2 regions of the Micromonospora sp. WMMD730 genome follow, and region 2 is predicted to be linked to the other one. Evidence: riboswitches for the same ligand, from Rfam matches in the RefSeq annotation. Region 2 holds a riboswitch; the other holds the start of a gene.
What was found. Region 2 has a riboswitch for S-adenosylmethionine ahead of thrC (threonine synthase). Riboswitches for the same ligand answer to the same signal wherever they lie in the genome.
Positions count from the first base shown of each region.

Region 1: another riboswitch for S-adenosylmethionine. It lies ahead of ACN265_RS15140 (ABC transporter substrate-binding protein); the one in region 2 lies ahead of thrC (threonine synthase).

Region 1 covers NZ_JBMHML010000002.1:3,462,387-3,465,689, reverse strand. Annotated here, with positions in the region: gene ACN265_RS15145 (amino acid ABC transporter permease) at 1-659, opposite strand, end outside; gene ACN265_RS15140 (ABC transporter substrate-binding protein) at 701-1,597, opposite strand; SAM riboswitch class IV at 1,874-1,986, opposite strand; gene ACN265_RS15135 (winged helix-turn-helix transcriptional regulator) at 2,054-2,446, opposite strand; gene ACN265_RS15130 (SDR family oxidoreductase) at 2,567-3,303, shown strand, end outside.
Region 2 covers NZ_JBMHML010000002.1:283,181-286,483, forward strand. Annotated here, with positions in the region: gene ACN265_RS01310 (DoxX family protein) at 1-414, shown strand, start outside; gene ACN265_RS01315 (hypothetical protein) at 473-1,177, opposite strand; SAM riboswitch class I at 1,505-1,640, shown strand; gene thrC (threonine synthase) at 1,649-2,935, shown strand; gene ACN265_RS01325 (GNAT family N-acetyltransferase) at 3,298-3,303, shown strand, end outside.

The sequences.
Region 1 (3,303 bases), 3.2 Mb from region 2:
GTCAGCGGCACGGTCAGCAGCAGGTAGCACAGGCCGGCCAGCAGCAGCGCCGACTGGTTGCCGGTGTTGGCGGCGTAGTCCTGCCCGATCCGGAACAGTTCCCGCTGGCTGGCCAGCAGGCCCAGGAAGTAGACCAGGCTGGAGTCCTTGATCAGCGCGATCAGCTGGTTCACCCAGGCCGGCAGTACCCGGCGTACCCCCTGCGGGACGATCACCAGGCGCATCGCCTCACCCCAGGAGAAGCCCAGCGCGCGGGCGCCCTCCAGCTGCGCGGCCTCCACGCTCTGGATACCGGAGCGGAAGATCTCCCCGATGTACGCGGCGGCGATCAGCGACAGCGCCAGGATGCCCAGCGGGTACGGGTTGGGGCCCCACACCTGCATGCCGAGCGGGGCCAGGCCGACGCCGATCAGCAGGATGGTGGCGGCGGCCGGCAGGCCCCGGAACACGTCGGTGTAGACCCGGGCCGGCCACCGCAACCACCGGGTACGGGAGATGCCCGCCACGGCCAGCGCCATGCCCAGTACCGAGCCGAGCAGGGCGGCGGAGACCGCCAGGATCAGCGTGTTGGGCAGCCCGACGGTCAGCATCTCGGGCAGCGCCTCGCGCATGGAGTCCCCGTCGAAGAAGGTCTCCCACAGGGTGCTCAACGGATCCATCGTGTTCTCCTACCGCCCCGCTCGCTGGTCTGGTCGTACCGTCAGGAGGTGGCCGACGTCGACGGCGTCGCCGCGCCCGGGGCGGTGACGTCGCCGCTGCCGGGGGTGAAGCCGGCCGGGATCGGCCGCCCCGGGTAGTACTGCTGCTGGAGCCGGGTCCAGGTGCCGTCGGCGATGACCTCGTCGAGGCCCTTGTCCAGCGCCTCACGCAGCGCGTCGTTGCCCTTGGCGACGGCGTACGCGGTGGGGGCCGGGCTCAGTTCGGTGGCCGCCACCGTGATCTTGCCGTTGCTGTCGGCGGCCGACTTCTCGCCGATCTCGGCGGGGGCGATCCAGGCGTCGGCGGTGCCGGCCTTGAGCTGGTTGATCGCCCCGTTGTAGTCGGGCACCCGCACCGGGTCGAGCTTGCGTGAGGTGGCGTAGTCGTCCTGCACGGTGCCCTGGACGACCACCACCCGCTTGCCGGCGAGCTGGTCGAAGCCGGTGAGCGGGGAACCGGCCGGCACGTCGAGGCCGAAGTAGCCGAAGTCGTAGCCGTTGCCGAAGTCGACGGTCTTCTTGCGTGCCTCGGTGACGGTGATCGAGGAGCTGCCGACGTCGAACTTGCGGTTGTTGACCTGGGAGAGCAGCGCCGAGAAGTCGGTGCCGACGAATTCGACCTTCAGCCCGACCCTGCCGGCGACGGCGACGAGCAGGTCGTTGTCGAAGCCGGTGAACGTGCCGTCCTTGAGGTAGACGTTCGGTGGGGCGTCGGTGAGCGTGCCGGCGCGCAGCACCCCCGGCTGGAGCAGGCCGTACGGGTTGTCGGCCGCCTCGGAGTCGCCGCCGCAGCCGGTCAACGCGGTGCCGGCGAGCAGGGCGGCGACGCCGAGCGCGGCGACCCGCGTCCAGGTGGCGCGGAACAGTCGGAGTGTGGGCAGGGCAGGAAGGAATCGCACGGGTGTCTCCGGAGGTGGTCGGGCGGCGGCGGACGCGCGCCGCCGACGGGATGCCCACCGGGCATCCCGCTGAGGTGTCACGGGAAGAGGGGTTCGACTAGCGGCGGCGACATGAGTCGCTGTGCACCCGCATGAGGTCGACGTGTCGCCGCCTGACCAGCCGGACGCCGACGGACCGGACGCCGGGCCGGATCACGGCGGTGACGCCGTCGCCGGGTGGGGCGGGTGAGTGGTTCGACACGGGTTCTCCCTGATCGGTGTCGACCTGGGGTGACCAGGCCACGCTTGCACCGGGTCGTTCACCGGTGCCTGGTCCTCACCCGGAGCACCCCACCGTGGCGGAGGGTTGCCGGCCAGCGAGCCGGGGCTTGACGCTGGCGCTCATGACCTGCCCGAAATCTAGCAGCAGCGACCGGCGGGTCGTCCACCCGTTATGACGGCCCTCACGTCCGCCCCTTACCGGCGGCCGGCTCGCGCGGTGGTCGGGCGGCGCAGGACCTCGGCGTCGTAGCGGACCCGGGCCGCCTGCACGTCGGGGAGGTGGGTGGTGGCCCAGGCTTCCAGGCCGGAGACCAGGTCGAGCAGGCTGCGGCCGAGGTCGGTGAGGGCGTAGTCGACCCGGGGCGGGACGCTGGCGTGCACGGTGCGGGTGACCAGACCGTCGCGTTCCAGCCCGCGCAGGGTCTGGGTGAGCATCTTCTGGCTGATTCCGTCGATGTGCTCGGCCAGTTCGCCGTAGCGGCGTTCGCCGTCGGCGAGGGTGAGCACGACCAGCACGCTCCACCGGTCACCGATCCGGTCGATGACCTGCCGGCTGCCGCAGTCGCGTTGGAACGGGTCGGGTCGCATCACTTTACTCTCTATCAGTGCGTCACAAACTTCAAGGTGCCTACTCTCTGCCGGGAAGTATCGGCTCCCACCTGCGTGTTGGCCAGTACGACAAGAGCACGCCACCCGAAGGAGAGCGCCATGTCCGTCGTCGTCACCGGGGCCACCGGCCACCTGGGCCGCCTCATCGTCGAATCCCTGCTGCGCCGGGGCGTACCCGCCGGGCAGATCGTGGCCCTCGGCCGCTCCGTGGACCGGCTCGCCGACCTCGCCGAGCGGGGCGTCGTGGTGCGGACGGCCGACTACACCGACCCCGACTCACTGCGCGCCGCCTTCGCCGACGCCGAGAAGCTGATGTTCGTCTCCGGCAGCGAGGCCGGGCAGCGGGTGCCGCAGCACCACAACGTGATCGAGGCCGCCCGTCAGGCGGGCGTCGGCCTGGTCGTCTACACCAGCATCGCCCACGCCGACACCTCCGACCTGCTGCTGGCCGCCGAACACCGGGCCACCGAGGAGGAACTGCGCGCCTCGGGCCTGCCGTACGTGCTGCTGCGCAACAGCTGGTACCTGGAGAACTACACAGGTCAACTGGCCAACTACCTGGCCCACGGGGTCGCCGGGTCGGCCGGCGACGGCCGGGTCAGCGCCGCCACCCGGGCCGACTACGCCGAGGCCGCCGCCGAGGTGCTCACCACGCAGGGGCACACCGGTCGGGTCTACGAACTGGGCGGCGAGGCGTTCACCATGACCGAACTGGCCGCCGAGGTGTCCCGCCAGAGTGGACGCGACGTCCGCTACACCGACCTGCCGGTGCCGGCGTACACCGAGCTGCTCGTCTCCGCCGGGCTGCCCGAGCCGTACGCGGCCACCCTCGCCGA
Region 2 (3,303 bases):
CTGTACCGCATGGTCATCGGCCTACTGTTCATGCTGCACGGCCTGTCGTCGGTCTTCGGGTTGTTCGGCGGCAACCCGGTTACCGGCAAGGCTGTCCCGCTCGGCGCCTGGCCGGGCTGGTGGGCCGCGCTGATCCAGCTGGTCTGCGGCGCGCTGGTGCTGGCCGGTCTCTTCACCCGGCCCGCGGCGCTGCTCGCGTCCGGCTCGATGGCGTACGCCTACTTCGTGGTGCACCAGCCGGAGGGCCTGCTGCCACTGCGCAACGGCGGCGAGCTGTCCGCGCTGTTCTGCTGGTCGTTCCTGCTGATCGCGGTCCTCGGCCCGGGTTCCTGGGCGCTCGACACGCTGCTCGGCCGCCGGCGCTCCGACGCCCCGGCGGCCCCGGTCTCCGAGCCCGCCTCGGTGTCGGTCTGACGCGCTGACCCGTGTCGCCGGGACCGCCTCGACGAGGCGGCCCCGGCGACACGGCCGGTCAGGGGTTGTAGGGAGCGTCGGTGTGGCTCACCTCGGTGAGCGTGCTGCCGGAGAGCTTGTAGACCGAGGTGCGTTTGATGTCCAGCTCGGCCATGCCCCGGCTGGGGCTGCGGGTCAACCAGACCACGGTGGCCCGCTGTCCGGCCACGCTCACCGACACGACCGGGGTCCGGTCGCCGAGATCGGTCAGCGCCCGGAACACCGGCATGCCGCCGTTGTTGCGCCACACCGCGACGGTGTAGAAGGTGCCGCTGCCCCCGGAGTTGATCGAGACCACGCCGACCGCGTCGTCCGCGCCGTCGCCGTCGAGGTCGCCGATACCGCAGGGCTTCTGGAGCGTCACGGTCGCGCCGTCCTCGCCCGACCACTGCCCCTCGCTCAACGGCAGGTAGTCCGGATAGCCGTTGTAGGGCGTCTTGCTGCTGCCGAGCTTGGCGCCCGCCAGATGGGCGCAGGTCAACGGAGCCTTGACCACCGGTGCCGGGGGAGTGGTGGTGACCGCCGGGGCGGTGGCGGGGGCGCTCTTCTTCTGCGGGGTCGGCTCGACGTCGGTGGGCGTCGGCTCGGCCGTGGCCGCGTTCAGCACCGAGGCCGTGGAGGGCTCGGCGGACGGGCCGACCGTCGGCGCCGCCCCGTCCTTCGTGCCCTGCTCACCCCCGCACGCGGTGAGCAGGCAGACCAGGGCGAGACTGGTGAGGCTCAACGGTATCCGTCGCATTGCCGGGGGTCCTCTCTCGACATCAGATCACCCGCACCGTACTGATCGATGGCAATGCCGGTCATCGGCTCCATGGGCCGCCCGGGTCGGCCTGTCGGAGCGCGGTCAGGGGCCGACCGGAGGGCCGGCGTACGGGTTTCTCCGCCCGGTGCCTACGGACGTGTTGAGCTGGAAACTTCCCCGAAACACCGGTGCCGACCGGGGTGCCCGGTCGATGCCCGGTGGCAGGGTGGCCAACGCCATGGTTCACACCGTGGGAAGCAGGCTGGGCGATGGCCGCGAAGCTGCCTAGACTCGGTCTCACAACTGCATACCTCATCCAGAGGGGCTGAGGGATACGGCCCGACGACGCCCCGGCAACCACCCCGCGCGCTCATCGCTGAGCGTCCGGCGGGGCAGGTGCCAATTCCGTCCCCGCCGCAGGGTGCGATGCGGGGAAAGATGAGAGGAATCGACATGACGTCGACGCTCGCCGCCCCCGGTATCGACACCGCCGCCAGCCCCGCCCGTGCCCTGGTCTGCCGCGCCTGCTCCGCCCGCTATCCGCTCGCCGCGCAGCACGCCTGTTACGAGTGTTTCGGCCCGCTGGAGGTCGACTACGACGCCGCCGCGCTGGCGCGCGTCACCCGCGAGCAGATCGAGGCCGGCCCGCAGAACATCTGGCGGTACGCCGCCCTCCTGCCCGCCGGTCAGGACCCGGCCACCCGGGTCACCCTCGACCCGGGGCTGACCCCGCTGGTGGCGGCGCCCCACCTCGCCGCCGAGCTGGGCATCAGCGCGCCGCTGTGGGTCAAGGACGACAGCGCCAACCCGACCCACTCGTTCAAGGACCGGGTGGTCTCGGTGGCGCTCACCGCCGCGAAGGCGCTCGGCTTCGAGCGGTTCGCCTGCGCCTCGACCGGCAACCTGGCCAACTCGGTGGCCGCCCACGCGGCCCGTGCCGGCGCACCCTCGGTGGTCTTCATCCCGGGCGACCTGGAGCAGGGCAAGGTGATCACCACCGCCGTCTACGGTGGCGACCTGGTCGCCATCGACGGCTCGTACGACGACGTGAACCGGCTCTGCGGCGAACTGGTGGAGACCGACGAGTTCGAGGACACCGCCTTCGTCAACGTCAACGTCCGGCCCTACTACGCCGAGGGCTCCAAGACCCTCGGGTACGAGGTTGCCGAGCAGCTCGGCTGGCGCATCCCGGCCCAGGTGGTCATCCCGATGGCCTCCGGCGAACTGCTCACCAAGATCGACAAGGCGTTCACCGAGCTGGTCGAGATCGGCCTGGTCGAGGCCCCGGCCGGAGGCTGGCGGGTGTTCGGCGCGCAGTCGGCCGGCTGCAATCCGATCGCCGCCGCCCTGCACGCCGACACCGACACCATCACCCCGGTCCGGCCGACCGGCATCGCCAAGTCCCTCAACATCGGCGACCCCGCCGCCGGCCTGTACGCCCTGGAGGCGGTGCGGCGTACCGGCGGCTGGATGGAGTACGTCGACGACGACGAGATCCGCGCCGGCATCCGGCTGCTGGCCCGCACCACAGGCGTCTTCGCCGAGACGGCCGGCGGGGTGACCGTGGCGGTGCTGCGCAAGCTCGTCGAGTCCGGCCGGCTCGACCCGACCGCCGAGACGGTCGTCTTCAACACCGGCGAGGGCCTGAAGACCATCGACGCGGTTGCCGGTCAGGTCGGCCCCACCCACCGGATCAAGCCGTCCCTGCGGGCCGCCCGCGACGCCGGCCTCCTCTCCTGAACCCGGCGCGCCGCCCGCCCCTGCGTCGGTGGTCGACCCATCGGGGCGCGGGTTGCGGTGTCAGCCGGCCGGGACACCGCCACTTCGGCCCCACTGTGTCGATCATGGGCGCAGGGCGGCCCGAGTGGATCTCTGGGTGACCGGGTTTTCGCGGTGCGTGGTGAAAACCCGCCGGGAAGGACTTGACGGCAGGAACCGGGCGGCGGAAGATGCTCCGTGCGGGAGGGCTTTCGCCGGAGACTTTTCAAGTTCTTGCGACCCAACGCCGGAGGCGTTGTGCGAACGTCCCTCCCGACCAACGTGAACCGGGGGCCAGCGGAAATCCGCTGGCCCCCGGTGTCGTCCACGGGAAGACTCGCGGCGTGGCC